4 regions of the Paenibacillus sp. sgz302190 genome follow, and region 2 is predicted to be linked to each of the others. Evidence: riboswitches for the same ligand, from Rfam matches in the RefSeq annotation. Region 2 holds a riboswitch; each other region holds the start of a gene.
What was found. Region 2 has a riboswitch for cyclic di-GMP ahead of AC6RNO_RS34280 (transglutaminase-like domain-containing protein). Riboswitches for the same ligand answer to the same signal wherever they lie in the genome.

Region 1 (4,177 bases), on a different contig from region 2:
CTCGGATCCATCGTGGGGTAAATATATGATTTTGAAATCGGGACCGTTTGTCCATTGTGATCATAAACAGGAGGAAGGTTGTAAGTCACACTTTCCAAATAACGGTACACATTTTCGGTCTTCACTATATCAATGAGCGTTCTCGTGGTTCCGTCTGCTGAAACCAGATATCTTTCTACGGTTAAAGGTTCATAAGGCGTATACGATGCAGGTATATCATAATAATCATCAAGATCATCCGGGTGGGCCCATGGTTCCGCACGTTTAATTTCTTGAAGTGTATAAAAAGGTCCACGCCTTGTGCTCCCGTCGGACGCATTGAACGATTCCATGATTGCGCTGAAATAGATGGGTTGCCCCGGCTGCAGGACAGAGTCAAAGCTGTCAAAAAAATCCCGATCGACCGTAGCTCCGTCAAATTTAAAGGTAGTTCTTACCGGTTCGCCAGGGATTGGCGTATTCGGAAATTGAGTTATATTCGCCGCATTGTTATAAACTACAGTACCGGTTAGATCCATCGGCTTGCAATTGCCACTTGAACATGCCGGAGCACTATGAATCATCCACCCGACAATTCGGTACCGAATACCGGTTGTGGCAGCAGTTGAAGTAATGTCAATTGTTACATCATGTGAACTTTCCTCCAAATAAATTGACACTGGGTAGGCATACGTCCACAAAGATGGCAAAAGCACTAGTAACAGTGCCGTAAGAAATACAATTGATATATTTTTTTGTAGTTCTTTTCATAGGTTATTTGCCTTCTACTCTGCATGATAGGTTTTATAAGCAAAGAATGCAGCATCAGATGTTATTTTCTTTTCTGCAAGTTGCGAAGCAAAATTTTCTGACGCAATGGCCACATCTGTATAACCAATATACCACACGTCTTTTTCAATATTTTTCGGCCCCCATATATCGACAAACAAATTTTTGTTTTCATCAAAACTGGTTACTCTAAACCGAAACATACTTCGTACCCAATGCTTATTATCGCCGAAAAAAACGATAGAAGGTTCTGGTGTCACAGTGCCTTCAATTCGAATGTGATTTTGCTTCACCCACTCGACATACTTTTGGGCATCACCACTGACGTGCTTCGGAATATTAACGGTTTGTACGAAAGCATCCACCCAGTTTTGGTCTATTGTCTCGTAATCCACATTCAGTATCTGATTGCCAAACTGTGATACGAGTTTAACCCATCGATCGACTGTATCCCTAGAGTAATATCTGGAGTCATGGATGATTTCCTTTGCAGTAAAACGGGTCAAATCCGTCTGAAACGGATGTTTATGTTCGTACATTTCATTGGGAATATCCTGTAGGATGTAAGGGAAATCACCGCTATTCGACGGCAGATTTGTTGTGCGAATCGCGCGTCCCCAAGGATCTTTGGGGGCATTCGTGGATTGCTCCGCACTGGCAACGGCTTTTTCATCGACGGCCAGCGAATGACCTCCCTTAACAGTCAAAATGCGTTCAATTGTCGTTACCGCCTGAGCCCGTGTCGTCGGTTGGTCTTCCCCGAGCGTCCCCCTATCATCTAGACCGGTAATCAGACCGGCTTTGGTCGCTAGATACATCCACTTCGTGTCATCAATGTTCTTGTCGGCGGTTGCGGCCCTAACAGCCGTTCTGGCCATTTCTTGACGCGTCATCGGCGTGTTCCAATCCCCGCTCGTAAAATCGCTCCGCTTATAAATCCCCGCGTTGGTCGCCGCGTTAACGTAAGGCAAGTACCAGTCATTACCTTCGGTTACCCCTGAGATTGGAATATGAAGCGCGGTATCGACCAGTTTGATAAACTCGGCGCGCGTCACTTTTGCATTCGGTTTGAAGGAGTGGTCCTGGTATCCGTCGACATATCCTTTTTGTACCGCGCCGGCGATGGTCGTCTCCGCCCAATGCCCTTTTGTGTCGCTGAAGCTGCCTGTAGAAGCCGTACCGGTGGCATTTGTTGTTTTCGTGCCTGGCGTAGCGGCGGTTGAATCAGCTTTGACATCCGGAATTGAACTTCCCAGTAGTGCAACAACTGCCAGTGATGTAATCAAATGGGCTCTCATTTTTATGCCTCCATAGTAAAAAAATTACTTTTCCCAAAATAAAAAACCAACTGCCTTTGGCGGCCCGGCTGCCGTTTCCCCGAGGGAAGTCTAGCGACTTGTACCCCGTAGAAGTAGGCCCGTGGCTTTGCGTCCCTGTCTTTCGAACAGGTTTGCCTTTTCAATTCCACTTGGTTCTTAGGTATTTAAAACTATAAAAATAGTACATTAGATTTAATATGAGTTCCATATTAACCCATAAACTAACATATTTCCACAAAAAAAATTATACCTTGCGCTCAACGCGTTTGTTTTACACCCCCCGCTAATTAGCTTTACAGCTTTTAGGTGATCGCTACCTTCAAAAAAAGATTCATCGACACGCCCAAAATAAAAAGCCGCCCCCATCGTCGTAAGATGGTACGCAGCTTTTCGGTCTGGCGTGCTAGAACCGGCGGCACATCTGCCTAGCAACACAAAGAAAACCTGCAAAAGTGCAGGTTTTTGCTCGTTGATAGGCTGGCAATGAAACAATTCCTGCAAATGTGCAGGCTTTTCATCGAACACGTGGACCTCAGGCTCGTTTAAGCGAAAATTCCTGTATAATCGCAGGCTTTTCGCCAAAACGAGCCACTTTCATGGAAAAATCCTGCACTTTTGCAGGTTTTCGGGCTGCCTGTGCCTATGCCGATGCTGTGCCTACGCCTATGCCGTGCCAATGCCAACACCCAGCCGCTTCATGAATGACCGCGCCCCAAATCAGCTCCCCCCTGGCTGCCCCAGCAAACGCCACCCAAGCCGCGCAGCTTCCAGCGCGCGGCGTTGCACCGCATGACGGCAGCCGGCCGACCATTCCACAATCTCCCGGAATCACTTGTTTCCGGGAAAAGGCACCATAACGGCCTTCAGCCATGTCACGGCCATCAGCATGTCCCCGAGCGGGTTCATATGTACGCCGTCGGTAGTCGAATCTTTGCCTGTTTCACTTGCAATAAAATCGATAAACGCTTGATGCGTGGGCACCAGGATCGCGTCGAACTGTCCGGCGAGCCGGTTCACGATGTCCACGTAAGGGCGCAGCAGTATATTTCCCGTCGCATCCGGGTACTCCTTGATCACCGTAGGCTGCATGAGGATCGGGCGGCAGCCGGGTATTTGCTTCGTTTGTTCCAGCAAGTGACGGTATACCGCTTCGAATTTGTCGGGGTACACCTGCTCCGCATCCGGTGAGTCCAATTGCCGCCACACGTCGTTGATGCCGATCGAAACCGATACCCACTGCGGCCGGTGATCGAGCACATCGAGTGTCCAGCGTTTTTCCAGGTCGGTCACGCGGTTGCCGGAAACGCCTTCATTTATGATTTTCAGCGAAAGATTCGGGTACGCCGCCGTCAAGTAATCGTGAATCAGGCGAACATAGCCCGACCCGAGCTTCAGGGGATCTTTTTTTCTTCCTTTGTCAGTGATGCTGTCGCCGATAAACACGATCTTGTCCTTGGCTTTAAACGGCACGGTAACGCCTCCTCATGTTGCCGCCGGCAAACGGGCGGCTTTTTACCCCCTCATCCTACGCCGGGTTGTCTGCCAAGTCAATGCGGCCGGCGGCCGAAGGTAGCATCGACCTATATATCGGATACAATCCCCCCCACAGCATGAAAGCGGTTAATTGTAAGCTGAAAATGGCAATATCCGCGATAAAAGCCAGCGAAAATAAAGGAGCGTGCCGCATTGCAAATCCAGCCCTATATGACGCCTTACAAATTGGGCGCGCCGGTTCTTGCCGGTTCCGGTAAACCCGGCCATTTCGATGAACGAGCCGTGGATTGTCCCTTCGTTTTTCAGCATAACGATATGTTTTACATGATGTATGTCGGATTCGACGGCATCGGCTACCAGACGGCTTTGGCCGTCAGCAAAAACCTGCTCGACTGGGAGCATCTGAGCGTCATTTTACAGCGCAACGAGCATGGGGCCTGGGATTCCGTCAATATAGCCGGGACGTGGATTTTGAAAGAGAATCGCATCGATGCCCCTCCCGTTCTGAAAAAATGGAACGACAAATACTGGCTCGTCTACCACGCCTATCCCGAAACCGGGTACGAAGAGGGCTCGGCGAAAATCGGAATTGCCTG
Region 2 (4,177 bases):
CGGACGTCACCTTGTTCGTAATTGTAGCATCGGTGATAACGCGATCGTTAGCCTTCGTTTGATAGGTAACTTTATAGGCCGAATTAATCGCGCTGTTGAACTGCAGCTTGAATCCGTTTTTGCCTGCAGCGGATGCGGCAGTCACTGCGTACTGAGCGGCAGGCACTTCGCTGCCCAGCAATTCTGCTCCTGTCGAATCCAGTGTAACCGGATATACATGAATGGAGCCCGCCACAAGATCCTGCGTATTGTCGAACAGGTCTGTCAAGAAGGCCGATGCCTGTGCAATCGTTTTTTCGTTGTAATTGTACTTGATTGCCCAGTCAATAGTCTGCGTACTTGAGCTGTAGCCCGTCGACGATTTGTCCAATGCGGTTCCATGCTGTACAGTTACGGTTGCCGAAGCGTTAACCGGAGCTTTGTTGCTGCCCTGAAACGTTGCCGTGTTTACGAACGACGTTGCGTCAACATCGGTAACCGGCGTCGTAAACTGGATACGGTATGCCGAGTCAATCGGGTTGTCTGTGAAGTTGACTGTCAGCGTATTGCCCGTATTGTTCACTGTGTACTTGCTAGGGTCAATCAGTGCTCCCTGGACAACACTGCCATCCAGGTTAACGCCCAGATCGTACACGGCCACCGTAACCGGAATCGAGAGCCCCGCAGGAATCGGGTCGGTTACAACCGCGTTCTGTACGGAATCGAGCGTCTTGTTCACGTCGATGGTCCAGTCGATGTTTTTGGCGTTAAAGCCTTGCGGCACGCCGCTTTTCCCGATCGTCGAAGTGATGTTCGGCTTGAATTTCAGCGTAAAGACTTGTTCGCCGCTTTTGATCGGAATTTTAATAATTTGCGTGGTGCTGCCTGTAACTCTTTGCTTATCGAATTGCGTGTTGAGTGCAAGGATGCCTCGTACGTTATCATGAGTCTCTATGTAGTTATTAAAGGTCATAACGGCTGCATGAGTATCTTTGTTCACGCTAAACGTTCCCACTTCTTCGTTGTCTATTAATAGCGGACTAGGACCGATATTATTGAAAAGCAGAAACTCTTGCGGTAACGTGAACGTAAATGTATCCCCGCTGTGGTAACCATGACCATTGGGGAGCGACCATGTGTAATCCAACTGTACTTTGGAACCTTGCTCGTACACGTTGCCCGTCACCACTTGACCGGCGCTGTCGTATACGGCTAACGACACGCTATCGATAATATTGCTTGAAATCGTCGCAGCGCTCGCTTGATTTAAAAAGCCCGCTCCGGAAATGCTCTGCATAAAAATCAAAAGTGCAATCAGCAGAGCACTTGTTTTTTTCTTCAACATTGTCTTTCAATTCCTCCATTCCCGGTTCAACCTCGCTGAAGTCAATTTCATAATTTCAATCGCTGCGCTCTATTTCTCTATATATTCCGGTCCGCAGCAACTGAAATAGCCGGATCGCGAAATTTCTCCGACCTTCATGATCCAAACCGATCAAGGGAATTGAAGTATGAAATTGACTCCGTTGCTTTGCTTCACGCTTTGTCGGCCGAATTGAAGCCTTTTCCCGCTTCTGCCTCCGGCGCCTGCTTCACTCCCTCCCGGTCGGATTAACTTTTCTTTCTTTTTTCTTTTTTCTCTCTGTAAAAAACAAGTCACATTTTGTATTCTAAAACTTAATACTGAACATAAACTGAACAAACAGCCGCAACAAAAAAAGAACCCGCACTCAGGTTCGAATGCAAGTTCCTTCATCTATTGTATTTCCCGCTCTCGGAGCGGAACTTCGCTTTTAATACATTTTGGTGATCGTATAGTTTGCAGCATCTTTCAGCATCGGCGTGTCTTGTCCGCCTTGTACCCGAGCCGAGTCGTACGTCGTATCGATCGTAACCCATTCGCCCGTATCTTTCAGGAAAACTTGATTCCATGCATGATAAGTTTCCGGCGCTTCAGCCGAATAACCCATAACCAGACGGGTCGGAATGCCTACGCTTCTTGCCATGGCCGCAAAAGTAGATGCATAATCATAGCAAATTCCCTTCGATGCGTCATAAATTTCATCCAAATTCGGGATGTAACCGCCCTCGACGGTTTGCGCTTTATCGTTATCATATGTAATATTTGCCGTAATATAGGCATAAATAGCGGTAATTTTGTCCTTGTCCGTCTCGGCTTTGGCCGTCAGTTCCTTGGCCTTCACAACCGCTTTGGTATCTTTGTTCCAATCGATGAGCGGAATGGATTGCAAAAACACTGCATTTTCGTCGTCCATCTTCAAATCGACCGTTTCTTGCGCGACTACTTTATATTTGTTGCCGCCTGTCGACTCCGCAACGAGAACAGTGTAACTGCCGTTGCCTAATTGCAGAGGATACTGGGCGCCTTCAGCCAGGTTATAATCAAATTTGACGTTCCCTTTGGAAATCCGGACGAGGGCTTTCGTATTTTTCGCATTCGCGTAGTTGACTGTAACGACTCCTTTGTTCAGAAGGCTTTTGTCTACTGCCGCTTGAGCGGAAGCTGCGTAAGTCCCTTTCGGTGCAAGGATCAGAAGAAGTGCAACGACCATCATGGATACAAAGGTTTTTTTGAACATAAAAAACTCTCCTTTCGGTAACTGGCTGCCAACTTAGCGCTTGCTAAGGAAGGCCCTTTAGTTTTGCGTCTCTAGCTTTCGCTAGATTTGCCTTTATCGGTGGAAAGCACCGAAATCTTATTTTTTTAATAGAGCGATTATATCATAGACTTGTCCGTTTAACTAGTCTTAGTTTCTATTAATTTTCCTTTGACTGCGATGCGGTGCGTCGGGTTTTCCATCGGATGGCATGTAATCAGCGTAATCTCGCTGTCTTTGCCGTTCCCGTTCAACACCCAGACATCCTCCGGGAGAACGTACTGTTTGCTTTCGACTTTGTACACGAACTGTTTGCTGCCTGTGTCCACTTCGACCAAATCTCCTACGTCCACTTCGTCCAGCCTATTGAAATTTTTGCCGTAAGTAAGGTTCCTGTGGCCGGCAATGGCATAATTCCCCACTTCGCCCGCTTTGCCTGTATGGGCAATGCTCGCAAGGGACAGCTTCAGATTGACCGGCGTCGCATCCGTTAATATCGGCAGCTTCAAATTAATCTTGTCGATGATTAAAACGCCCTCGATATTTTTCAGCTCCATCGCTGCCGGCATCGCTGTCGGCTCCGCGCTCAAAGGGATTACCGGCGGCATCTCTGCGGATGTCCCGGCCGAAGAAGGAGCGCTGACCGCCGCCGCATCCGTCTCGGGGGCCGGTTCATCGATATGGCGCAAATTTTCCTGCCATTGCCGCAAAATTTTTTGCTGCTGATAGCTCTCATAGCGATCGCTGACCGTCGGGTAAAGAAAAACGATGATGCCGAGGACGATGCATGCCAGGGAAACGATTTTTCTTATCATGCGGGTTTCCTGCCTTTGTTTAGCGCGATTTCATATCTATTGGGCATTATACCTCTTTCTCCTGGCAAAATCCATCACATCGCTTGACGAACCGCGCTTCCCGCTCTCGAAATCCGCACGGCCATAACTGCGGCAAGCAGGCAGACGAATCCCGCGCCGATGAAGGCAATGGTATAAGTCCCCATCCAGTCCCGCATCAATCCGGCGCCATATGCCGCTGCCGATGCGCCTAACTGGTGAGCGACGACTACCCAGCCAAAAATCATCCCGGCCTTTTCTTTGCCGAACTCTTTCGAAGCCAACTTCACGGTCGGAGGGACCGTCGCAATCCAATCAAGCCCGTAAAAGACCGAGAAAATCAAGAGCGACATCGGACTTGAATCAAGCGCATACGGCAAAAAGAGCAGGGAAAGACCGCGCAGCCCGTAATACCAAAAGAGGAGCCAGCGGCTGTCGAAGCGGTCCGACAACCATCCCGAAAGCGTTGTGCCGATCAGGTCGAACAGCCCCATCAGAGCCAGCAGCCCTGCGGCCATCACCTCCGGAATGCCGTGATCCCCGCAAGCCGGAATGAGATGCGTGCCGATCAGCCCGTTTGTGGAGAAGCCGCAAAAGAAGAACGTCCCCGCAAGCAGCCAAAAAGTTTTGCTGCTCATTGCCGACCGAAGCGTACGCAGCGGCGTAAGAAAAATGCTTCCTTGGAACGCATCCGGTTTGACGATCTCTTCCGAACCGTAGGCAGCGGCCCCTACGTCGTAAGGATGG
Region 3 (4,177 bases), on a different contig from region 2:
GGCGGTAGGCGTTGCCGCAGGGCTTGGCTATCCGGTGCTCGTTCGCCCTTCTTACGTCCTCGGCGGACGCGCGATGGAAATCGTCTATTCCGACGAAGAATTGCTCAGCTACATGGAGTATGCGGTGAAAATCAATCCGGAGCATCCGGTTCTGATCGACCGTTACATGCTCGGCAAAGAAGTCGAAGTCGATGCGATTTGTGACAAGGAAACGGTTCTGATCCCGGGCATTATGGAGCATATCGAACGTGCAGGGGTACACTCCGGCGACTCGATCGCCGTCTACCCGCCGCAGACGGTTTCCGCTGAAATTAAACAGAAGATCATCGATATTACGACAAAAATTGCGCTCGAACTGAAAGTTGTAGGACTGGTCAACATCCAGTTCGTCATCTTCAACGATGAAGTGTATGTGATCGAGGTGAATCCGCGCTCGTCCAGAACGGTTCCGTTCCTGAGCAAAGTGACGAACATTCCGATGGCGAATGTGGCAACCCGGGTCATCATGGGGCAAAAGCTTGCCGATATGGGCTACGAAAGCGGCTTATGGCCGGAAGACCACTACGTATCCGTGAAAGTGCCGGTGTTCTCCTTCGCGAAGCTGCGCCGCGTGGACACGACGCTCGGACCGGAGATGAAATCGACCGGCGAAGTGATGGGCCGCGATACGAACTTTGCAAAGGCGCTGTACAAAGGCTTGATCGGCGCAGGCATGAAAATTCCTGCTGCAGGTTCGGTCGTCGTAACGGTGTCGGACAAAGATAAAGACGAGGCGATTGAAATCATGAAAGGTTTCTACCGTCTCGGCTACAAAATTATCGCCACAGGCGGAACGGCCAAAGCGCTGGAAGAAGCCGGCCTCCCGGTAACGACAGTGAACAAGCTGAGCGAAGGCTCGCCGAACATTCTCGACCTGATCCGCGGCGGCGAGGCGCAGTTCGTTGTGAACACGCTGACGAAGGGCAAAACGCCTGAGCGTGACGGCTTCCGCATTCGCCGCGAAGCGGTGGAGAACGGCGTTGTCTGCATGACGTCGCTTGACACGGTCCGCGCGCTCTGCAACATGCTTGAAGCGGTCAACTTCTCCTCCCGTGCCATGCCTGTGCATGCTTAAGGGGCGGTGAGTGCGAATGAGTACCTACACTCGTGCGGACGTTGCCGGAAAGATTATGGTCGCTCTGGATTACCCGACAGCCGAAGGGGCCAAGGAGCTGCTGCGGCAGCTCGAAGGCATCCCTTGCTATATGAAAGTGGGCATGCAGCTGTTTTTCGCTGCGGGCCCAGGCTTTGTAGCCGGTCTGAAGGATAAAGGCTATAAAGTGTTTTTGGATTTGAAAATGCACGACATCCCGAACACGGTGAAGGGCGGGGCGGAGAGCATTACGCGCCTCGGCGCGGATGTGTTCAACGTCCATGCCGCCGGCGGCAAGCGGATGATGGAAGCGGCTCTCGAGGGCGTGGACAAAGCCCTCGCTCCGGGAGCGGGACGCCCGATTGTCATCGGCGTCACCCAGCTGACCAGCACCGGCCAGCAGGTGCTGAACGAAGAAATCGGCCTGACAGGCACTGTCGAGCAGGCCGTGCTTCGCTATGCCCGCCTGGCGCAGTCGGCGGGGCTGCAGGGCGTCGTTGCGTCACCGCTTGAAGTGACGCAAATCAAAGCGGCGTGCGGTGACGCATTCGTCACCGTAACGCCGGGCATTCGCCCTGCGGGCGCCGATATCGGCGACCAGACGCGCGTCATGACGCCGGCTGAGGCGTTCGCGCAGGGCACCGATTTTGTCGTGATCGGCCGTCCGATTACGGCGGCGGCCGATCCCAGAGCGGCGATGGAGTCGATCATCGCCTCCGTCGCGCTTTGACGGGCCTGCCCCTACATTCGAAAGGAACGGTGAGAGAACATGAGTCAGCTTGAAACGATAGCGAAGCGAGTTGCTTCCTCATTATTGGAGATAGGAGCGGTAACGCTTCGCCCGCAGCAGCCTTTTACGTGGACATCGGGCCTCAAGTCGCCGATTTATTGCGATAACCGGCTGACCATGTCTCATCCGGCTATACGCGAGCTGATTGCAGACAGTTTTGTGCTGCTGATCAAGGAAAAGTTTCCGCAAGCCGAAGTGGTCGCCGGCACGGCGACTGCCGGCATTCCTCACGCGGCATGGGTCGCACAGAAGCTGGGCCTGCCCATGATATACGTCCGTGACAAAGCCAAAGGCCACGGCAAGGAGAACCTGATCGAGGGGACTGTTAAGCCCGGTCAGCAAGTCATCGTGATCGAAGACCTGATCTCAACCGGCGGAAGCTCGCTGAAAGCGGCTTTGGCCGTTAACGATGCGGGGGCGAAAGCATTGGGCGTTCTCGCGATCTTTTCCTATCAATTGGATAAGGCGGCGGACGCTTTCCGGGAAGCCGGAATGCCGCTTCATACGCTTTCCAATTATACGAAGCTGCTTGAAGTAGCTTTGGAGCAAGGAGCAATCAAAGAAGAAGACATGGAACTCCTCCGCTCCTGGCGGGCAAATCCGGCTCAATTCGGACTGTAATCTTGCGCAGAAATTGACGATTTAGGATAAATGGCCTATACTGAAGGGGCGCAAAGTTCTGCCTGACATCTGCGAAACGGCAAACGGCGCGAAAGCGTCTGACGCAAAGCTACAGGGGCTAATCGGCTTGCAGCCGTACGCCAGCCAGCTACCGAACGGTGAGAGGAGGAAGATTATGAGCGTAAATGCCCCGCTATCCGCGGTCGGAAGCGGCAATGCTTTGCAGCAAGCAGTCGGACTGCAGCTGCTGAAAAAAATCAATAATACGCAAACGGCGCAAGCAAGCGTGATGCTGGAAGATTTCGCGAAATCCCAGCAGCAAGTTGCGGCGGCCGCCGCTTCAGTCACCCCCCACTTGGGGCGCAGCATCGACATTCGTGTATAATTGCACAAAGCCGGGAAGCTCTACCTTTTCGAAAAGGAGAGCTTCTTTTTTTGTGGCTTGGCGCGCACCGGATTAATACTTGCTCGTTAAGGCCTAATTGGTCTGGCAACGTAGAATGAGCCTCGCATTTACGAGTTTGTCGCGCAATATTCTTGCAAAAACCCCCATGACGTCGTGGACATCACCCCACAGAATGAAAATAATTCAGGTCTATTGTGTCTATTTTCGTATAAAGTGGAGCATTTTGCGCTTTGACGAGCTTGCCGTGGTAAATTCCTGCAGAACGCGGAGCATTTTGCGCATTGACGATCTTGTCGTGGTATTATCCTGTAGAAAGTAGTGCTTTTAGCACTTTGACGAGCTTGCCGCGAAAAATTCCTGCAAAAGTGCAGTTTTTTTCGTATTAACGAGCTTGCCGTGGTAAATTCCTGCAAAAGTACAGTTTTTTTCGCCCATATACGGGGTTAGCGCCAGTTTGGTCGGAAATTCCTGCACAATCGCAGGCTTTTCCTCCAAACGAGCCGTATCCATCGAAAAAGCCTGTACTTTTGCAGGTTTTGCTGGAGCTATGCCTCTTTTCAAACGGCTGGGCCGTTCTAATTGGGTGGGGATAGAGTGCCTTCCCGCAGTTAAAGCCGACAATGTACATCTTACCAACAAGCGAGGGCGGGGGATGCGATTACGATGCGGCTCCAGTCAGGCGAGGCCGTTTCTCAACGCCCGCAAATCTCAGGCGCGCGTTGTGTCGCCGACGCATGTCGAAGCTCAAAAAAGCATAAAGAAAAAAGAAACTTATGGCAACCTGGTTGTTGATAAGTTTCTTTTTTTGGGGTATGATGCGAGTATTGAAATGATAACAATTCTCAACTCGGGCGGAGAACGCGGGAAGCGTCCTTACAGGCTGTTTGTGCCGGCCCGAGCGATGACGCGGATCGATCGCACTGCGTGCGGTGTTGCGCGGCATGACGCCGGTCGACCACGACCACCCAGCGACAACCCGCAGCAGAAAAGGCTGCTGGTGGCTGGCAGCCGTCGAGCGTTTCAGCGGCGGAGCTTAGGTTGGTTGAGGCGCCGACAACATGCCGATGAAAGCTTGCAACGCTTGGGACATCCATTTTTTGGGGTGGATGAGCAGTTGCAGGTCCACGCTTAAATTCGGATGAGCGATCGGGATGACGGCAAGCTGCTTGCGTGCCAGTTCGGATTCCACGGCGATCCGGGGCAGCAGGGCGATGCCTAGCCCGTTCAT
Region 4 (4,177 bases), on a different contig from region 2:
TTTCTATATCCATACCCACCGTATCTCATGCTTACCCAATATTCTAAGGGAGGCAAATTATTTCCAGTAACTGTAAACGTGGGATTAAAATACATGTCACCATAATTTGCAGTTATTGAAGTCACTTTTATTGTGTTGGGAGCTAATGTACCCAAATTAAAACTTCCTACATAAAAGCTCGGATGTTTTTGAACAGTACTTCCCGACGGTGCTAAATACAAATCTATACTGCTGGTATAATGTGACGGATCAGTTGAACTGATTTGAAATACCAATTGTGTGCTGGAACTAGAGATTACAGTTATTCCTACGTTACTATCTTTGTAACCAATCTGTTTTCCACTCGGATCACGTGGATCATTACTCTCTACCAACATGAAATTTCTATACCCTTCACCACCGAATCTCATATATGTCATATACTCCAAGGGGGGCAAGTTAGTTCCGGTAATGGTAAACGTGGGGTTAAAATACATGTCACCATAGTTTGCAGTTATTGAGGTTACTTTTATTGTGTTGGGAGATAATGTGCTCAAATTAAAGCTTCCTACATAAAAGCTCGGATGTTTTTGAACAGTACTTCCCGATGGTGCTAAATACAAATCTATACTGCTGGTATAATGTGATGGGTCAGTTGAACTGATTTGAAATACTAATTGTGTGCTGGAACTAGAGATTACAGTTATTCCTACGTTACTATCTTTGTAACCAATCTGTTTTCCACTCGGATCACGTGGATCATTACTCTCTACCAACATGAAATTTCTATACCCTTCACCACCGAATCTCATATATGTCATATACTCCAAGGGGGGCAAGTTAGTTCCGGTAATGGTAAACGTGGGGTTAAAATACATGTCACCATAGTTTGCAGTTATTGAGGTTACTTTTATTGTATTGGGAGCTAATGTACTCAAATTAAAGCTTCCTACATAAAAACTTGGATGTTGTTGAACAGTACTTCCCGATGGTGCTAAATACAAATCTATATTACTGGTATAGTGTGATGGGGTTGTTGCACTGATTTGAAATACCATTTGTGTGCTGGAACTAGAGATAACGTTTATTCCTACATTATTATCCTTGTAACCAATCTGTATTCCACTCGGATTACGTGCATCATTACTCTCTACCAACATGAAATTTCTATATCCATATCCACCGTAACTCATGCTTGTCTTGTATTCCAAGGAAGGCAAATTAGTTCCGGTAACGGTAAATGTAGGGTTGAAATACATATCACCATAATTTGCAGTTATTGAAGTTACTTTTATTGTGTTGGAAGTATCCGCCGCATAAATGGTATTATCAACATCTTTGAACAATATGGAGAATAATATTGTTAATATTAGTAATAATGAAGTAATCTTTTTCAAAAATAACTCACCTCAAGTAATATAAAATAAGAATTCAATAAACGGTTAAGCTAATCAAGTGATATTATCACCAAAAAATTGCAAACAGTCAGCATTCAAAATAATAGCGCCTTACATTGTTGAATTTTAACCTAATACCTACGGATTAGCCCCCTTCCTCTCTTATCTTTATGCCGATTTTGAAGTCCGATTGGAACTGATCAGAACCGTAACTATATCGATTATCAACTTAAAAATTTCGTTTCAAAGCCTCCTTTCGGAAATAATTCTTGGTGATCTCTGGTAAAAGAAGGTCGGCATCTCGCATGTCATCTCGCTTTCTGAGCTGCTTTCAACAACAAAAAACCAACCGCTTGTGGTAACCCGGCGGCCGTTTCTCCAGAGATGTCTTGCGACATGCATCCCGGAAAAGTAGGTCCGTGGCTTTGCGTCCTTGTCTTTCGAGCAAGTTTGCCTTTTCATTTTCACTTGGTTCATAGGTAGACGAATCTATAAAAAATAGTACATTCGATCCATAACTCTATCCATAATAACCCATACTCTTGTTGACTATCAATATAAATTTCAATTTTTATCCAAAGTATGCGAAATTTCGCGAAAAATCGCCACTGAAACGATTTCTCCCCACCCCGTTCCTTTCCTCAAGGGTTGCTGAACTGAAGCGGGGCACAAGGTCGCTTGGCAACAAAAAGGCAGGCTCCCGATACGATCCGTCGGCAGCCTGCGACCCGTTCGAACGCGCTAATTGGAACCTTTTTCTCTCACCCGATGCACCTGCAGGTTGCGGTATTCGGCGATGAGCGGGGCCATTTGGCGAAACCCGATCCGCCCTTGGCCGAGGATAGGGCCGTAAGTCGTACCGTCATCCTTCCATTTAAGCACCAAAAGATCGTTGATGGCGAACAGCACCTCCCCGCCATGAACGAGCACGCGCATGCGATACGGCCCTCTCGCGTCGAGCACGGGCGGCAGCGGATCGGCCCCTTGCGCGGCCAGATGAAAACCGTAACTTTTTCTTAAGTTACAGGTATGAAAAGAGCGCTCCTCCTCCCATAATCTGCGGTAATAGGAGATGTGATAAGCATTGATGTCCCCGTGGTGGTACTGGTCATAGACGCCTACCCGCCGCTCGAGCCCGGGGTCGAACATATCTTTGCCGCTGCGGCCTGCCGCGCTGAAAAAAAGAATGCAAAGCCCCGGCTCCTTGACCGGCCAAAAATCCCAACTGATCGACAAGCCGTCCGGAAACGTCTCCGGGCACCAGAGCACAAAATTGGCTCTCTGCCCTTCACCGGCATCCAGGGCATTCTCCATCCGCATCCTGCCCTGGGGAAAAGATATATTCGCACTTCCTTCCAGGCGAAAATCCGCAATATCCGCCGGTGAAGCAAGCGGGTTCTCATACAGCGTCTCCACGATTTCATATTGTTCGAACAAAGCATCTACCTCCTGCACTCAAAATCGAAACCCCGGCCCCTCACGAATCCTTCGGGCCTAAAGACCTTATAACGTCGCTCCAATCGCCGCCCAACGCTTGCCAGAACCAGGACCTCCGCCCTTCCGGCAGCAGCGAGGGCGGGATTCTGGAATCCCACGGCATACGCGAGAACGGCCGCGGATTCAATGAAGGGGCCTGCGCTTGATAAGGGATCGCCTTCAACTCCCGGCCTGTTTCATCGAGCGCGATTTCAGGATTGCCGTAGCTGCGGATCCACTGGACCGCCGCTGCCCGATGCTCTCTTTTCACATGCTCAAAAAGCGGATCCTCCGCCAAATCGACAAGCTCGTGCGGATCATTCGCGAGATGATACAGCTCTTCGTAACCGCCGTTTTGGTAATACAAATATTTCCATTCCTTACTGCGGATATGAAGCATATAGTTGGGCGGCACGTAAAACTCGGAGCAGACGAAATCCCGGCGAACGGAAGCCGGTTCCGCCAGCAGCTTCAACAGATCCACTCCGGGGCGGCCGTCGTCTTCGCGGTGCCCGCTTGCCCGGTTCACGAAAGTAGGAAAAATGTCCAGCAGAGTCGTCAACTCGGCGCAGCGGGTGCCGGGTGCGATCACGCCGGGCCACCGGGCGATCATCGGGATGTGGAGGCTGCCCTCATACCCGAAGTTTTTGAACCATAATCGATGGTCGCCAAGCAGTTCCCCATGGTCCGAAGTAAACAGAACGAGCGTATTGTCAGCCAGCCCCTCTTCATCCAGCGTTCTCATGATTCTGCCGATCTGCTCGTCGATGAACGTAATATTCGCGTAATAATACGCCCTGTTTCTAAGCAGCGCCCGCTCCGAATACAGATCGGCTTCCATCGCTTGGCGGTGCGATTCGATGTACGGATTTTTGGAGGTACCGTCATTGTCCGACACCCAAGGTTTCGGCAAATTCTCCGGGTCGTACAGACCGGTCAAATGCTGCGGGCAATCGAAAGGAGCGTGAGGCTTGACGAACGATGTCCATAAAAAAAACGGCTTGTCCGCGGGTCTTTCGTTTTTCAGCCAATGTACCGTCCGATCCCCGCACCACTGCGTGATATGGAGCTCCTTGGGCAGCCCGTTCACAAGCGGCTTCAATTCGTTATAGCCGATTTCCGGCGGCTTCTCCCAGCCCCAGGCGCCGTGCTCGATCAAGTACCGGTCGTAGTCGTCGAAACGAACGTCTTCCACGCGCTCCACGGTGCGCACCCCCCTCATCTCCTCCGACAAAATGAGATGTTCCATGCCGTACGTCTGCCCTTCCGGCGTAAAATGCATCTTCCCGATCGCCTGGCTGAAATAGCCGGCTTTGGCCAAATAA

Region 1: it holds a riboswitch for cyclic di-GMP, as region 2 does, so the genes downstream of both, AC6RNO_RS10775 (S-layer homology domain-containing protein) here and AC6RNO_RS34280 (transglutaminase-like domain-containing protein) in region 2, are expected to answer to the same signal.
Region 3: it holds a riboswitch for cyclic di-GMP, as region 2 does, so the genes downstream of both, AC6RNO_RS13620 (putative motility protein) here and AC6RNO_RS34280 (transglutaminase-like domain-containing protein) in region 2, are expected to answer to the same signal.
Region 4: it holds a riboswitch for cyclic di-GMP, as region 2 does, so the genes downstream of both, AC6RNO_RS12810 (RHS repeat-associated core domain-containing protein) here and AC6RNO_RS34280 (transglutaminase-like domain-containing protein) in region 2, are expected to answer to the same signal.

Annotation. Positions count from the first base shown of each region.
Region 1 is NZ_JBZYAO010000007.1:86,083-90,259, reverse strand. Features, by position in the region: gene AC6RNO_RS10780 (DUF5704 domain-containing protein) at 1-518, opposite strand, end outside; gene AC6RNO_RS10775 (S-layer homology domain-containing protein) at 765-2,066, opposite strand; cyclic di-GMP riboswitch class I at 2,122-2,233, opposite strand; gene AC6RNO_RS10770 (hypothetical protein) at 2,280-2,612, opposite strand; gene AC6RNO_RS10765 (GDSL-type esterase/lipase family protein) at 2,916-3,557, opposite strand; gene AC6RNO_RS10760 (glycoside hydrolase family protein) at 3,774-4,177, shown strand, end outside.
Region 2 is NZ_JBZYAO010000055.1:38,482-42,658, forward strand. Features, by position in the region: gene AC6RNO_RS34275 (collagen binding domain-containing protein) at 1-1,324, opposite strand, end outside; gene AC6RNO_RS34280 (transglutaminase-like domain-containing protein) at 1,773-2,579, opposite strand; cyclic di-GMP riboswitch class I at 2,593-2,681, opposite strand; gene AC6RNO_RS34285 (class D sortase) at 2,738-3,412, opposite strand; gene AC6RNO_RS34290 (MFS transporter) at 3,487-4,177, opposite strand, start outside.
Region 3 is NZ_JBZYAO010000010.1:88,600-92,776, forward strand. Features, by position in the region: gene carB (carbamoyl-phosphate synthase large subunit) at 1-1,114, shown strand, start outside; gene pyrF (orotidine-5'-phosphate decarboxylase) at 1,131-1,862, shown strand; gene pyrE (orotate phosphoribosyltransferase) at 1,902-2,543, shown strand; cyclic di-GMP riboswitch class I at 2,612-2,699, shown strand; gene AC6RNO_RS13620 (putative motility protein) at 2,719-2,928, shown strand; gene AC6RNO_RS13625 (hypothetical protein) at 3,274-3,570, opposite strand; gene AC6RNO_RS13630 (LysR substrate-binding domain-containing protein) at 3,983-4,177, opposite strand, start outside.
Region 4 is NZ_JBZYAO010000009.1:88,641-92,817, forward strand. Features, by position in the region: gene AC6RNO_RS12810 (RHS repeat-associated core domain-containing protein) at 1-1,376, opposite strand, end outside; cyclic di-GMP riboswitch class I at 1,731-1,841, opposite strand; gene AC6RNO_RS12815 (DUF1961 family protein) at 2,118-2,813, opposite strand; gene AC6RNO_RS12820 (sulfatase-like hydrolase/transferase) at 2,854-4,177, opposite strand, start outside.